2 regions of the Mesorhizobium sp. M0217 genome follow, and region 2 is predicted to be linked to the other one. Evidence: predicted binding sites of a transcription regulator. Region 2 holds the regulator's gene; the other holds the start of a gene.
What was found. The regulator LexA, encoded in region 2, represses DNA repair genes until DNA is damaged. The targets are predictions, from matches to a motif close to TGTTCNNNNTGTGTTCNG.
Positions count from the first base shown of each region.

Region 1: a site for LexA is predicted at 4,829-4,846, ahead of NKJ18_RS10160 (PA0069 family radical SAM protein). Genes of this name have one in related genera too.

Region 1 covers NZ_JAMYSN010000004.1:233,912-241,455, forward strand. Annotated here, with positions in the region: gene NKJ18_RS10130 (AtpZ/AtpI family protein) at 1-180, shown strand, start outside; gene NKJ18_RS10135 (F0F1 ATP synthase subunit A) at 246-1,004, shown strand; gene NKJ18_RS10140 (F0F1 ATP synthase subunit C) at 1,073-1,297, shown strand; gene NKJ18_RS10145 (F0F1 ATP synthase subunit B) at 1,390-1,989, shown strand; gene NKJ18_RS10150 (F0F1 ATP synthase subunit B) at 2,000-2,491, shown strand; gene rnhB (ribonuclease HII) at 2,746-3,444, opposite strand; gene NKJ18_RS10160 (PA0069 family radical SAM protein) at 3,600-4,754, opposite strand; gene NKJ18_RS10165 (glycosyltransferase) at 4,905-5,408, shown strand; gene NKJ18_RS10170 (hypothetical protein) at 5,661-6,635, shown strand; gene NKJ18_RS10175 (GFA family protein) at 6,625-7,056, opposite strand; gene moaB (molybdenum cofactor biosynthesis protein B) at 7,181-7,544, opposite strand, start outside.
Region 2 covers NZ_JAMYSN010000005.1:168,817-176,360, reverse strand. Annotated here, with positions in the region: gene arr (NAD(+)--rifampin ADP-ribosyltransferase) at 177-593, shown strand; gene NKJ18_RS11765 (ComEC/Rec2 family competence protein) at 700-3,156, shown strand; gene lexA (transcriptional repressor LexA) at 3,150-3,932, opposite strand; gene NKJ18_RS11755 (GntR family transcriptional regulator) at 4,138-4,902, opposite strand; gene kynU (kynureninase) at 5,070-6,317, shown strand; gene kynA (tryptophan 2,3-dioxygenase) at 6,422-7,258, opposite strand; gene NKJ18_RS11740 (AMP-binding protein) at 7,255-7,544, opposite strand, start outside.

The DNA.
Region 1 (7,544 bases), on a different contig from region 2:
GGGATAGTGGTGGGTGTGGGCCTTGGCTGGTTTCTGGATCGCGTGGCGGGAACCTCGCCATGGGGTCTGGTCGTCGGCTTGTTGCTGGGCTTTGGCGCCGGCGTGCTCAATGTCCTGCGTTCGTCAGGTGTTGTGGCGGAATTCGGAAAAAGCGAGAAGTCGCACGATCCGAAAGAATGAAATGGCGCGCCGCCAATGGCGCACAAGGACACTTAAGGCCGCTCGCGGTTTTGACGGGGATGTAAATGGCTGCTGACAAGGTCGATCCGATCCACCAGTTCCATATCGTCAAGCTGATTCCGATCAATATCGGCGGCTATGACCTGTCCTTCACCAATTCGGCTCTGTTCATGGTCGCGACCGTGCTCGTCGCATCGGCGTTTCTGTACCTCTCGACCTCCAGCCGCAGCCTTGTTCCCGGGCGCCTGCAGTCGGTTTCGGAAATGGGCTATGAGTTCGTCTCCAACATGCTGCGCGACGCCGCCGGAACGCAGGGCATGAAGTTCTTCCCCTTCGTGTTCTCGCTGTTCATGTTCGTGCTGGTCGCCAACCTGCTTGGCCTTTTCCCTTACTTCTTCACCGTCACCAGCCACATCATCGTCACCTTCGGCCTCGCAGCCCTGGTGATCGGAACCGTCGTTGTCTACGGCTTCACGAAGCACGGTCTGGGCTTCCTCAAGCTCTTCGTGCCGCACGGCGTTCCGGTGTTCCTGTTACCGCTGGTGGTGCTGATCGAGGTGATCTCCTTCGTGTCGCGCCCGGTCAGCCTCTCGGTTCGTCTGTTCGCCAACATGCTGGCCGGCCACATCACCCTGAAGGTGTTTTCGGGCTTCGTCGTCAGCCTGAGCGCGCTCGGCGCCGTCGGCGTTGCCGGTTCGGTGTTGCCGCTGGCCATGGCAGTCGCGCTGACCGCGCTGGAATTGCTGGTCGCTTTCCTGCAGGCCTACGTCTTTGCGGTGCTGACCTGCATGTATCTGAACGACGCCCTGCATCCCGGGCACTGACCTTAGAATTTCCGGCATCTTTCGCCGGATGGAATTGCAACGGAATTACAGATCCAAAGGAGTTCAAAATGGACGCAGAAGCAGCAAAGTACATCGGCGCCGGTATCGCTTGCCTGGGCATGGGCGGCGCGGGCATTGGCCTCGGCAACATCTTCGGCAGCTACCTGGCGGGCGCCCTGCGCAATCCGTCGGCCGCCGATGGCCAGTTCGGCCGCCTGATTTTCGGCTTCGCCGTGACCGAAGCTCTGGGCATTTTCTCGCTTCTCATCGCGCTTCTCGCCCTGTTCGGCTGAGCCCCTGTTCGGCCAATTATCGGTCGGACGAGCATTGGGAAGAATTGGCTGGCCGCATTCCTGCGGCCATGCCTGATATGAGGGGATAGTCCATGTTCGTGACATCTGCGTTTGCGCAAGAGTCCGCACCCGCCGCTGAAGGCGCCCACACCGGTACGGAAGGCGACACGCATTCCGGCACCGGCGTGCCTGCCGAGGCGCACGGCACGTTCCCGCCATTCGATCCGGCGACGTTTCCGTCCCAGCTTCTGTGGCTGGCGATCACGTTCGGGCTGTTCTATTTGTTCCTGAAGAAGGTGGTGATGCCGCGCCTTGGCGGCATCATCGACGTCCGCAGCGATCGCATCACGCAGGACCTCGACCAGGCCGCCAGGCTGAAGGGCGAGGCCGACGCCGCCGTTGCCGCTTACGAGCAGGAACTGGCGGAAGCCAAGGCCAAGGCCAACGCGATCGGCCAGCAGGCCAACGACGCTGCCAAGGCTGAAGCCGAGGCTGCCCGCAAGAAGGTCGAGGCCGCCCTCGACAAGAAGCTCGGCGAGGCCGAGGCCAGCATTGCTTCCATCAAGGCCAACGCCATGAAGGAAGTCGGCATGATTGCCGAGGACACCGCTTCAGCCATCGTCGATGCGCTTGTCGGCGGCAAGACGAGCAAGGCCGAGATCTCGGCTGCGGTCAAATCCGTGGCCCGGTGAGGAGCACATCATGGACGCCACATCTCTCGCAACGCTTTGGGCAACGGTTGCCCTCGTCATTTTCCTCGGCGTTGCCGTTTACATCAAGGTGCCAGGCCTGATCGCCAAGTCGCTCGACGCCCGTGCGACCAAGATCAGCGACGAGCTTGCGGAAGCCCGCCGGTTGCGCGAAGAGGCCCAGCAACTGCTCGGCCAATACCAGAAGAAGCGCAAGGAAGCCGAGCAGGAGGCCGCAGCCATCGTCGCTGCCGCCAAGCGCGAGGCCGACATGCTTGCCGCCGAGGCGCACAAGAAGACCGAAGACTATGTCACCCGTCGCACTGCGCTTGCCGAGCAGAAGATCGGCCAGGCCGAGCGCGAAGCCGTCGCCGAAGTGCGCGCCAGCGCCGTCGACATCGCCGTCGAGGCGGCCCGCACGCTGCTTGCCGGCAAGATCGACGCCAAGGCCGGCGCCGACCTGTTCAAGTCCGCGCTGCAGGACGTGAAGGCCAGGCTGAACTGAGCGGGGTTAACTCGCTGACATCAAGCCGCCCGGGCAACCTGGCGGCTTTTTTGTTGAGCGGCGACGGAGATTGGCGAAGGCGGTGGTGCGCCTGATCTCCCCCTCGAGGGCCCACGAGGGGGGGAAGTCGCCAAAGGCGACAGAGGGGGTCCGTTCGACCAGGCGCGACGCTCTTTCTGCGACCAAGAAGGGCTAGCACTTCACGCGCGCGACCCCCTCTGGCCTGCCGGCCATCTCCCCCTCAAGGGGGGAGATTAGCTGTCCAACCCGACAAACCCTTCTTCTTCCACCACCTCAACCCCACCCAGCCTGAACGGCGCGAATGATGCCCGGTGCAGCCTTGCCACCGGCCCATGCGCTTCGATCGCGGTGCGGTGCCGCACGGTGGCGTAGCCCATATGGACCTCGAACCCGTAGCGCTCGTGATGGCTGCCGCAGCCGCACATCATGCGGTCGCGCATCACCTTGGCGACGATCGAGGCGGCGGCGATCGATTGCGAGCGCTGGTCGCCCTTGATCAGCGCGCGGCCTTCGCAGAGGAGGCCCGGCGGCACATCGCGGCCATCGGCCAGCGCCAGCTTCGCCTGGATCGGCAGGCCGGCAAGGGCGCGGCGCATGGCTTCCAGGCTGGCCTTGAGGATGTTGCTGCCGTCAATGCCTTCGGCGCTGACCGAGGCCATCGACACGCCGAGCGCTGACCCCAGGATTTTCAGGAACAGCGCCTCGCGCTGCAAATGGTTGAGCCGTTTGGAATCGTCGAGCCCGTCGGGAATGTTGGCGGGATCGAGGATCACGGCCGCCGCCACCACCGGCCCGGCCAGCGGACCGCGGCCGGCCTCGTCCATGCCTGCCACCGGCCACAGGCCTTCCGCCATCGCCTTCGTCTCGAAGGAGAAGTCGGGCTTTTCGACGATTTCGAAAAGAAGCGGAGAATCGGAACGTGCGCGAGCCATGTTGCGGCGAGGTTCGCATCGGCTCCGATTCTCCGCAAGTCCCTCCAAGGTCGAGTGGGGGCAAGACCGGGAGGGCACCGTCTGCAGGCCGGGGGACAGGCCGGACGGGATTCTTGGGTCGCCTGACAGCCACGAGGGCAGGGCAGGCGCTACTCTCAGAGCAGCATCAGCTGCTCGGTCGCCTTGGCGGCGGCGACAAACTGGTCGGTTCGGAGCGTGCGCCGCTCGGCGTTGAGGCCGAGCCGCTTGGCCGTGATCTCGAAGCGCCGGCCGATCTGCCAGGCATAGGGGCCGGCGCCTTTCATCCGCTTGCCCCATTCCGAATCATAGTCCTTGCCGTCGCGCATCGAACGGATCAGCGACATCACGTGCCGATAGCGGTCGGGATAATGGCGCAGCAGCCAGTCCTTGAAGATCGGCGCCACCTCGAGCGGCAGGCGCAGGATGACATAGCCGGCCTCGCGGGCGCCTGCGGCGCGTGCCGAATCGAGGATGCGCTCCATCTCCTGGTCGGTCAGGCCGGGAATGATCGGCGCCACCATGACAGAGGCCGGAATGCCGGCATCGGAAAGCTGCCGGATCGCCTCAAGCCGCTTGGTCGGCGTCGACGCGCGTGGCTCCATGGTGCGCGCCAGCATGCGGTCCATCGTTGTCACCGACAGCGCCACCTTGGCCAAGCCCCGTTCGGCCATGCGCGACAAGATGTCGATGTCGCGCGTCACCAGATGGGATTTGGTGACGATGCCGACCGGATGGCCGCGCGCCTCCAGCACTTCGAGGATCTCGCGCATAATCCGGTATTGTTTCTCGATCGGCTGGTAGGGATCGGTGTTGGTGCCGATCGCGATGGTGCGCGGCTGATAGCCATCCTTCGACAGTTCCTTGTCGAGCAGCCGCGCCGCATCCGGCTTGGCAAACAGCTTCGCTTCGAAATCCAGCCCCGGCGACAGGCCCATGAAGGAATGCGTCGGCCGGGCGAAACAATAGACGCAGCCATGCTCGCAGCCGCGATAGGGGTTGATCGAGCGGTCGAAGGAAATGTCGGGCGATTCGTTGCGGGTGATGATGGTGCGCGGCTTCTCGACCTGCACTTCGGTCTTGAACGGCGGCAATTCCTCCAGCGAATTCCAGCCGTCGTCGAACACATGCCGGCTGACCGGCTCGAACCGGCCGGACGGGTTGATGCCCGCGGAACGGCCGCGGTTGCGATCCGGACGGACGCGCATGCCGCTCTGTTCGATCATCGCATTGGCCATCTCGGCTCGCCCTGCTCCGAAAGCAGCAATGTCCGCACGCACGATATGTTCCATTTTGGCCCTTTCCCAAGGACTGTCGGCTGGCTGTCGAATCGCTCTGTTCATGAAAATAATCCTATTTCGCTGGTGAGAACAAAGCAAGAACTTTTTCGTTGGGCCATGCAAAACTGGCGCTGCGCCGGGCTTTCCGCTATTCGGCTAAAAATGCTCAGCGTTCTCATCGAAACCCGGGATGACGAAGAAGGCCTTGCCCGCACGCTCGCCTCGTTGATCGGCGGCGCGGTCGAGGGCGTGGTGCGCGATGTCATCGTCTGCGACACCGGCTCGACCGACCAGACGCATCGGGTTGCCGATCATGCCGGCTGCCACTTCGTGGCCGGCGGCATTGCCGCGGGAATCAGGCAGGCGAAGGGTGACTGGCTGCTGTTTCTGGAACCCGGCGCAAGGCTGGCGGAGGGCTGGATCGACGACGTTGTCGCTCACACGGCGCGGCAAACCATGCCGGCGCGCTTTTCCCGTGCGCGCGGCAGCCGCACGCCGTTCCTGTCACGGGTGTTTTCGGGCAACCGGGCGCTGGCCGAAGGGCTGGTCATCAGCAAGCGCCAGGCCGCTGCCCTGTCGAAGAACGCGCACAGCGCCGAAGCCCTTGCGCGCGGTCTCGCCACCAGGCGGCTCGACGCCGAAATCTGGCTGGCGCCGAAGAAGTGATGTTTCTCCCTTTTCCCGTTCCCAGGGAGAAGGGTGCCCGAAGGGCGGATGAGGAGCAGCGTCGGCGTCTCATCCGCATTGGCACGGTCGCAGCACCATCCCTCCTTTTCGCCGCAAAAAGCTATTGTGCATTGCACAAAAGCTGACGCGGGATTAGCATTCCGTTGATGCGGGATATCGGGGTTTGGGTAGTGCCGGAGCGGTAAGCAAGCGCCGCGTCGTCGTTGCTGCCGTTCATATCTGAGGACCCCGATGAACCTTTCGTCCCCTGACAAATCCGGCGCCCCCAGTCTGGAAGCCATTGCCCGCAACGGCAGCCTGCTCCGCCGCATTGCGGTGCGTATCCCGACCTATCTGTCCGACCTGCGCGAAAATCCCGCATGGCTGCCGATGTTCGTGCTTGCCCGCACCATGCCGGCGCGCAAACTGCACTGGCTTGGCGCCAAAGCCGCGCGCCCCGCGCAGAGTGCCGGAGCGACGATGTTCAGGGGCGTCGACCTCAAGTCGATCGTCGCGGCGCTGCGCGCCGATGGCCTGTTCTCCGGACTGGTCCTTCCGCAGGCAATCCACGAAGAGATCGCCAGCTTTGCTCAGAGCACGCCGTGCTTCGGCAATTTCGACCGCCGGCTCGAATTCATGCCCGGAGAACACGCAGAAGCCGAGAAGCGGTTCGGCCGCTCTTTGCTCAGCGGCCACTATTTCGAGCGCATCCTCAGCTGCAAGGCAGCACTCGCCATCCAAAACGATCCGCTGCTGCTCGACATCGCCCAGCACTATCTGGGCGGGCAGGCAAAGCTGATCACCACGCGTGTCTGGTGGAGCTTTCCGACCGGCGAGGCTTCCGACGCCGACAAGAACCTTGCCTCGCTCGGCAAATATCATTTCGATCTCGACGACTGGCGGATGCTGAAATTCTTCTTCTATCTCAAGCCCTGCGATGCCGGCACCGGCCCGCATGTCTATGTCAAAGGCAGCCACAACAGGCGCAGCCTCAAGCACCAGTTGACGCTGCTGGTCGGCCATCCGGCGCAAGACGTGCTCAAGGTCTATGGCGACGACAGCCCGGTCACGCTGACCGGCGAGGCCGGCCTCGGCTTCGTCGAGGACCCGTTCGGCTTCCACATGGGCACCGTGCCGTCCACCACGCCACGGCTGATGATGGAGGTCGGCTTCGGCGTCTCGCCGCCCTCGCGCCGCCGCTTCCACGGCGAACCGGTCATCCGCTGAGGCCGGAGCGGATCTCGACCGGCATCCAGCGCGCTTGCCGCCGGGCAATGCGACCCTCTTTGTTCTCGGCATCATAGTCCATTGGGACCGGCTCGCGGTTGAACCGCGGCCGGTCATCCAGCGCATTGACGATGACGATCGCTCTCGGTTCGCCGTCGGTGGTCACAGCAGCGACATAGACGCCGCAGTCCCGGCAGATGAGATAATCGGCGGTGCGCAATCCGAACCGGTATCGGTGCAGCCGGGCCTCGTCCTCGACCGCGACGATCAATCGCCCCTGCGGATCGGCGGCGGCGCGCGAACCATGCCGGACACAGAACGCGCACTGGCAGGCGCGGATCTCCATCTCGGACGGCTCAATTCCGGTTTCGAAGGTCAGGTGGATGTTGCCGCAATGGCAGCCGCCGCGGTGCGCGCTCATTGGATCTCTTCCGTCTTGACTTGGCGACAGACTATCCGCCCGACGACCCGGAGGAAATGACCTCTCGAAGGCGCAGCCGCCATTCTGCCTGACAAAGGCAGCACTTGGCCGGCTTTGCCTTGGTTTACGAGGCGGCCTTGCCGCGCCGCAAATGCTCGTCCAGGCGCGGCATGATCTCGACGAAGTTGCAGGGCATGTGGCGGTAGTCGAGCTGCGGTTTCAGGATGCCGTCCCAGGCGTCCTTGCAGGCGCCGGGCGAGCCCGGCAGCACAAAGACGAAGGTGGCGTTGACGACGCCGCCCGTCGCCCGGCTCTGCACTGTCGAGGTGCCGATCTTGTCGTAGGAAATGCGGTGGAACACTTCGGAAAAGCCATCCATGCGCTTCTCGAAGATCGGCTCCAGCGCCTCCGGCGTCACGTCGCGGCCGGTAAAACCGGTGCCGCCGGTGGTGATGACGACATCGATGTCTTCGTCGCGCGACCAGCCC
Region 2 (7,544 bases):
CCCTCTGACGAGCGGACATTTCTTCACGGATGCGGCACTGCCCGACTACAACGCCGCCGTGACAGCGTTGGCTTGGTCACGCATATTGACCTTTCTGCAATCATTATCGTGAACACCGCAACTGTGTGCAGGCCGGTCTCGCCACGAAGGAGGCATGATTGAAAGAAGGACTACCGATGACCGAAAACGCCGACCATACGGAGGGTGATCCGTTCTACCATGGTACCCGGGCGGATTTGAAACCCGGGGATCTGCTGAGCGTCGGCCACCCTTCCAATTTCAGAGGTAAACCACTGTCATGGATCTATTTCACCCAGACACTGGAAGCCGCCATCTGGGGAGCAGAGCTTGCAACGGGTGACGGTCGTCAAAGGATTTACATCGTAAAGCCGACGGGGTTTTTTATGGATGACCCTAACCTGACCGACAAAAAATTTCCCGGTAATCCGACGAAATCCTACCGCTCCCGTGATCCGTTGCTCATCCTGGGTGAACTCGGTGAATGGCAGGGTCATACACCGGAACAATTGAAGGCAATGCACGATGGGCTTGCTCGCCTGAGGGCGGAGGGCCGGGATATGATTGAGGATTGAGCGTCCTTGGCGGGTCAATTCCGGCGCGGTGGACGCGACCGCACGGACTTTCGCGCTTTGCGCGTTCATGTAGCATAGGAGGTCTGGGGCGCAAGGGGCAGACCTGATGGCTGGACGTGGCCGGGGCACGAAGGAAGGCGAAGGCGCCGAGGCAGGCGTCAGCGAACGCTCGCTGTTTGCCGATAGTCCCTATGCCGAGCCGCTGCCCCTCGCGCTGCCTGAGCCGCATCCCGGCATAGCGCCCGCGCTGCCCGGTGACGCGTTGCCGGCGCAAGTCACAGCGCCCGGATCTATCGCCCGACTGCGCAGACGGCTTCGCCGCCCGTCATGGCCCGCGCTCCGCCGCAGCCTTGCCGTGGCCGCCAACACGGAGCTCGACCGGGGCGTCGCCTTCCTGCTGGTCCCGGTTTTCCTGGCAGCCGGCGTCATCGTCTACTTCTCGCTGGCCGGCGAGCCGGGCTTTGCGCAGCCAATCGCCATTGTGGTGCTGGCGACATGTTGCGCTGTCGCCACGCGATCGCGGCCGAGGACGCATCTGTTCTGCATGGCCGCGATGCTGTGCGCGCTCGGCGTCGTCGCCGCCAAGGTCGAGACCTGGCGCGCCGGAACGCAGATGCTCGGCTCCGAGATTCAGACACGGCTGACCGGCCGCGTCGTCAGTCTCGAACAGATGGAAAGCGGCCGCATCAGGCTGACGCTCGACGTGGTTTCGACCGCTTACCCCGAGCTGCGCTACGCCCCGGAGCGGGTCAGGCTCTCGGCGCGGACCGTTCCCGCCGATATGACCGCCGGCTCCCTGATCACCGGCTATGCCAGGCTGTTGCCGCCGACCGGTCCGGTGCGGCCGGAGAGCTACGATTTCTCCTTCGACAGCTATTTCACCGGTATCGGCGGCAGCGGCTTCTTTCTCGGCAATCCGAAAACCATTGCTACGCAGGGACCGCCGCCGCTGACCGCACGGCTCTCCTCGGCAATCGAGAACGCGCGCGAAAACATTGCCGACCATATCAGGGGCAAGATCGGCGGCGCCGAAGGCGAGATTGCCGCGGCGCTGATTGTCGGCGTGCGCGCCGGCATCCCGGACGAGGTCAACGAAGCGATGCGGCGCACCGGCATCTACCACATCATCTCCATCTCCGGCCTGCACATGGCGCTGGTTGCCGGCACCATCATGGCGTTGCTGCGTGGCGCCTTTGCGCTGTTTCCCGTTTTCTCTTCGCGCCGGCCGGTGAAGAAATATGCGGCCGCGGCAGCGCTTGTCTCGATCGCCGCCTATCTCGTTATTTCAGGCGTCGTGGTTGCCGCCGAGCGCAGCTTCATCATGCTGGCGGTCATGCTTGTCGCCGTGCTGTTTGATCGCGCCGCACTCACCATGCGCAATCTGGCGATCTCCGCCATTGCCGTCATCCTGGTGTCGCCGCACGAGGTGGTCGGTCCCAGCTTCCAGATGTCGTTTGCCGCCACCGCCGCCCTTGTCGGCGCCTATGCCGGCTGGGCCGATTACCGCGCCGACAAGGTGAGAACGCCGCCGGCAAAGCGCTCCTTCGTCGGCTTCCTGTCGCGAAAATTCGCGCTGGCCATGGGCGGCCTCGCAATGACCTCGATCATCGCCGGCAGTGCAACCTTGCTGTTCGCCATCTGGCATTTTCAGCGTGTGTCGCCGCTCAGCCTGATCGCCAATCTGGCCGTGATGCCGATTGTTTCGTTGATCGTCATGCCCTTTGCCGTGCTCAGCGCACTGGCGATGCCGTTCGGCGCCGACGGGCCGTTCCTCTATGTGATGGGCAAAGGTCTGATGGCGATGATCGCTATATCGGCCTGGATTTCCGAGCGCTCGCCGGTCGACGCCGTCGGGCTGATCTCCATCCGCTCGGTGCTGTTGGTGGCGGTCGCCCTCGTCATCGCCACCATGGCCACCACCTGGCTCAGGTTGGCGGCCGTGCCTTTCGCGCTGGCCGGCCTGTTGACGGTGCCGCAGGTGCTTACGCCAGACGTGCTCATATCCGAGGATGCGCATCTGGTGGCCATGCCGATCGGTGGCGGCGAACTCGCCCTCAACCGCGAACGCTCCAACGAATTCACCACGGACAATTGGAAACGGGCGCTGTGGGCCGAAACCATTATCCCACCTGAGATTTTCGAGGCAACAGATACGCGGTTCGATCTCGATCCGCTCGATCTGCCGCCCGGCTCGCCCTTCTATTGCACCGGCGATCTCTGTATCGCCCGGCACCCTTCCGGAGCCATTGTAGCGCTTGCGAAAGACCGCAAGACGGCGCGGCCGGCCTGTGCCTTCGCGAGCCTGATCGTCATCGATGACGCCACCGCCTACAATCCGTGCCGCGACCCGCTGGTGCTGGTCGTGACGAAGAAACAGCTGGCCCGCGACGGCAGCGCCGCCGTCTTCTTCGATCCGCAATCGGCAGCTGCAGCGCCAACCATCCGCTTCGCCGTCGACAAGCCGTATCGCCCCTGGCACGAGCAACGCCGCTTCTCCCGCGAAGCGCGCGGCCTGCCGCCTTACAACCAGCGTGAAAAGTACAAACCCAAGCCGGCTCAGTAGCGCCGGATCAATCCGACAAGCTTGCCCTGCACCTTCACCCTGTCCGGTCCAAAAATGCGGGTCTCGTAGGCCGGGTTGGCGGCTTCCAGGGCGATCGAGGCGCCCTTGCGGCGGAAGCGTTTCAGGGTCGCTTCCTCATCGTCGACCAACGCCACCACGATCTCGCCGGGGCTGGCTGTGTCGGCATTGCGGATGATGACCGTGTCGCCATCGAAAATGCCGGCCTCGATCATCGAATCGCCCTTGACCTCGAGCGCGTAGTGTTCGCCGCCCATGATCATATCGGGCGGCACCGAGATCGAATGGGTCTGATGCTGGATGGCGTCGATCGGCACGCCGGCGGCGATGCGTCCCATAACCGGGATTGAAATCGCGGAAACGGCATCGTCATTGCCGGCCGACATCGAACGCGACGGCGAGCCCGGCTTGATCTGGCGGCCGAGACCGCCTTGGCCCAACGCGCCTTGTCCTTGGCCGCCTTGCCCTTGGCCGGTTTGACCAAGACTGCCCTGAATGATGCTCGGCGAAAACTTCCTCGCCGCATTGAGGCCTGGTGCGATCGAGTCGGGCAGCCGCAGCACTTCCAGCGCGCGCGCCCGGTTCGGCAGCCGGCGAATGAAACCGCGCTCCTCAAGCGCCGTGATCAGGCGGTGGATGCCGGACTTGGAGGCGAGGTCGAGCGCTTCCTTCATCTCGTCGAAGGACGGCGGGATTCCGCTCTCCTTCAGGCGTTCATGGATGAACATCAGAAGCTCATGTTGTTTGCGCGTCAGCATCGCGGCCCCCAAGGGTTCTGAAACCAGAATCAGAAAAAACAAACCCAGAACAAACACTATCTGTTCCAGTTGTGTTCCGCAACCTTTTAAAGTTTAATGAATGTGTTGACGTTTTGTTCAGCGTAACGTTCGGCGCTGCGAGCGCCGCCTGCGCCCAGTTGCCAGCAACGGGGTGAAACGAAGACAAAGTGCCCTGCGTCGTCGGCTACGATCGCCGCTTCCTTTTCGGACGGGGCTGCGCAGCATCCGCGCGGGGTTCTCTCTGGGCATAGACCCGCAGCGTGTAGCCGATGTGAGCGGTCATCAGAGTTTTCGCACGTTCGACGTCGCGATCGAGGGCCGCTTCCATCAGGGCGGTATGGTGTTCGATCGCCACGGCGTCGCGCAGGGCCGCCACGGCCTTCCGGTGTCCGTCCGTGCGGCCGGCGGCGGCGCGCAGCGTCGGGGCCAGACCCAGAAAGCGGTGATGGCGATGCAATTGGTCGGAAATCGTTGCATTGAAGCGCAGCAGCCAGCTGGATGTCGCGGCACTGAGCAGCGCCGCATGGAAGGCATCGTGTTTTTCGTACCACGCGTCGACCGCATCATCCGATGGATCGTCGAGAACAGACCCGCACCGTGAGAGACGATAGTGGGCGGCAACGACCGCGTCTTCCCACTCACGGTCGCCCTTCTCGATCGATTCCACCAGCAGGGGCAGTTCGACCACCAGCCGCGCACGCGCCAAATCCTCGAGCTCCGCCCGAGAGACGGGAGCGACCGCAAACCCGCGGTTGCTGATGGCGGTCACAAGCCGTTCCGCCTCCAGCCGCGACAGCGCCTCGCGCAACGGCGTCCAGCCGATGCCGTAGGTGTTGCGCAGCGTGCTCAGCTTCAACGGCGCGGCAGGCGCCAGCCGGGTCGCAAGAATATCGCGCCTGAGCAGGCGATAGGCCGCTTCCGTCTTCGAGGTCTGCTCGTCATCCAGCATCGTGATCCATCAGACATAAACGCTCGGCGGATCATTATATATCAAAGCCTTTCAATGGGTGAATTATATATAATGTTTGACAGTTCAAGGGCGACCACTCAAGATCGCCGGCATGTTTGGGCGGCAGGCTCCGCCGCGCGCGTTTGTCCATGGAGGGGCGCCGGATCATGAGCACGACACCCGATCTCGCTACAATAGAAGCAATGGATGCCGCCGATCCGCTGCGCTCCATGCGCGAACGCTTTGTCTTGCCGCAAGGCGTGATTTATCTCGACGGCAATTCCCTGGGCGCCGCGTCAGCGGTCGTCTTCAGCGAACTGCAGCAGGCCGCCACGCAGGAATGGGCGCACGACCTCATTCGCGCCTGGAACACCGCCGGCTGGTTCAACATGCCGGTGGAACTCGGAGATCAGCTCGGGCGACTGATCGGCGCGGCTGATGGGCAGACGGTGGTCTGCGACACAACCTCGATCAACATCTACAAGCTGCTGCACGCAGCGCTCGGCATGCGGCCGGATCGGTCGGTCATCGTTGCCGAGGGCGACAGTTTCCCGACCGACCTCTACATGGCCGAAGGCGTCGCCTCGACCCGGCCGGGAACGCGGCTGCGGCTGGAGGGAGTCGACGCGGCCGCAATCGAGGAGCTGATCGACGACAGCGTTGCCGTCATCCTGGTCAACCACGTCAACTACAAATCCGGCCAGTTGCGCGACATGGCGGCGCTGACGCGCAAGGCACATGACGCCGGCGCGCTGATCATCTGGGATCTCTGCCACACGGCCGGCGCCTTGCCGGTCGAACTTGACCGTGCCAATGCCGATTTCGCCGTCGGCTGCACCTACAAATACCTCAATGGCGGCCCGGGCTCGCCAGCCTTCATCTACGCGGCCGAGCGCCACCATGACGATGCCCACCAGCCGCTCAGCGGCTGGTGGGGCCATGCGCGGCCCTTTGCCTTCGAGCAGGGCTTTGCCGTCGGCAGCGGCATTCGCCGCTTCCTGTGCGGAACGCAGCCGGTGCTGTCGATGCGGGCGCTCAAGGGCGCGCTCGATATCTGGAACGACGTCGATATGGCGGCGGTGCGCAGAAAAAGCATCGCGCTAACCGACCTGTTTATCCAGCTCGTCGAAGCCAGATGCGGCGCCTACGGGCTTGAACTGGAAAGTCCTCGCGACGGCAGCCAGCGCGGCAGCCAGGTGTCGTTCCTCCATCCGCATGGCTATCAGGTGATGCGCGCGCTGATCGAGCGCGGCGTGATCGGCGATTTCCGGGCGCCGTCGACCATCCGTTTCGGCTTCACGCCGCTGTATGTCGGATATGGCGATGTCTGGCAGGCGGTCGAAGTCCTGGAGGATATTCTGCGCACCGGCGCCTGGCAGGACGCCCGCTTCGCGGTGAAGACCGCGGTCACCTGAGGAACTAGAGCAATTTCAGGAAAAGTGTGAAGCGGTTTTCCGTCCGAAATTGCGTCAATCAAAGAGCTAGAGCATTTCGCCGTTTCCGTTAAACGTGAAATGCTCTAGAGCCGGGTGCGGACCGTCCAGAGCTCCGGAAACAGCACGACCTCCAGCATCTTCTTCAGATAGGAGGCGCCTGAGGTGCCGCCGGTGCCGCGCTTCAAGCCGATGATGCGCTCGACCGTTGTGACGTGGTTGAAGCGCCAGCGGCGGAAGTAATCCTCGAAGTCGACCAGCTTCTCGGCCAGTTCGTAGAGCATCCAGTAGCGCTGCGGGTCGCGGTAGACGGTTTGCCAAGCAGCCAGCACGTCTTCGTTCTCACCGCGCGTCTCGCGCCAGTCCGTGCGCCCGGCATCGGCGCCGATGTCGAAGCCATTGCGCGCCAAAAGCAGAAGCGCCTCGTCGTACAGCGACGGCGTGGCCAGGATCGCTTCCAGCCTGTCCGTAAGATCGCGCCGGTGCTTGTGCGGCCCGAGCATGGCTAGGTTGCGGTTGCCGGCCATGAACTCGATGGCGCGGTACTGCCAGGACTGGAAGCCCGAGGATTGGCCGAGCGCGTCGCGAAACTCGGTGTATTCGCTGGGCGTCATCGTGCGCAGCACGTCCCAGGCATTGTTGAGCTGCTCGAAGATGCGCGCGACACGCGACAGCATCTTGAAACTCGGTTCGAGGCGGTCGGCGCGGATCGAGCGGATCGCGGCGCCGATCTCGTGGAGGGCCAGTTTCATCCACAATTCGGATGTCTGATGCTGGATGATGAACAGCATCTCGTCATGGGCCGAAGACAGCGGCGCCTGCGCATCGAGCACCTTGTCCAGCTGCAGATAGTCGCTGTAGGACATCCGCTCCTTGAACGACATCTGCGCGCCATCGGACGCCGGATCGTTCGGCTTAATCAATTGCTCTTCTCCGCGCGCAACCGGAAGCGCTGGATCTTGCCGGTCTGGGTTTTGGGCAAGGCGTCGATGAACTTCACCGAACGCGGATATTTGTAGGGCGCGATCGTTGCCTTGACGTGGTCCTGCAGGCGTTTGACGGTCAATGCGTCCGGCGAAACACCTTGCACAAGCACGATATGCGCCTCGACGATCTGGCCGCGTTCACCGTCCTCGGCGCCGGTCACCGCGCATTCGGCGACGTCGGGATGCGAGAGCAGCGCCGCTTCGACCTCGGGGCCGGCGATGT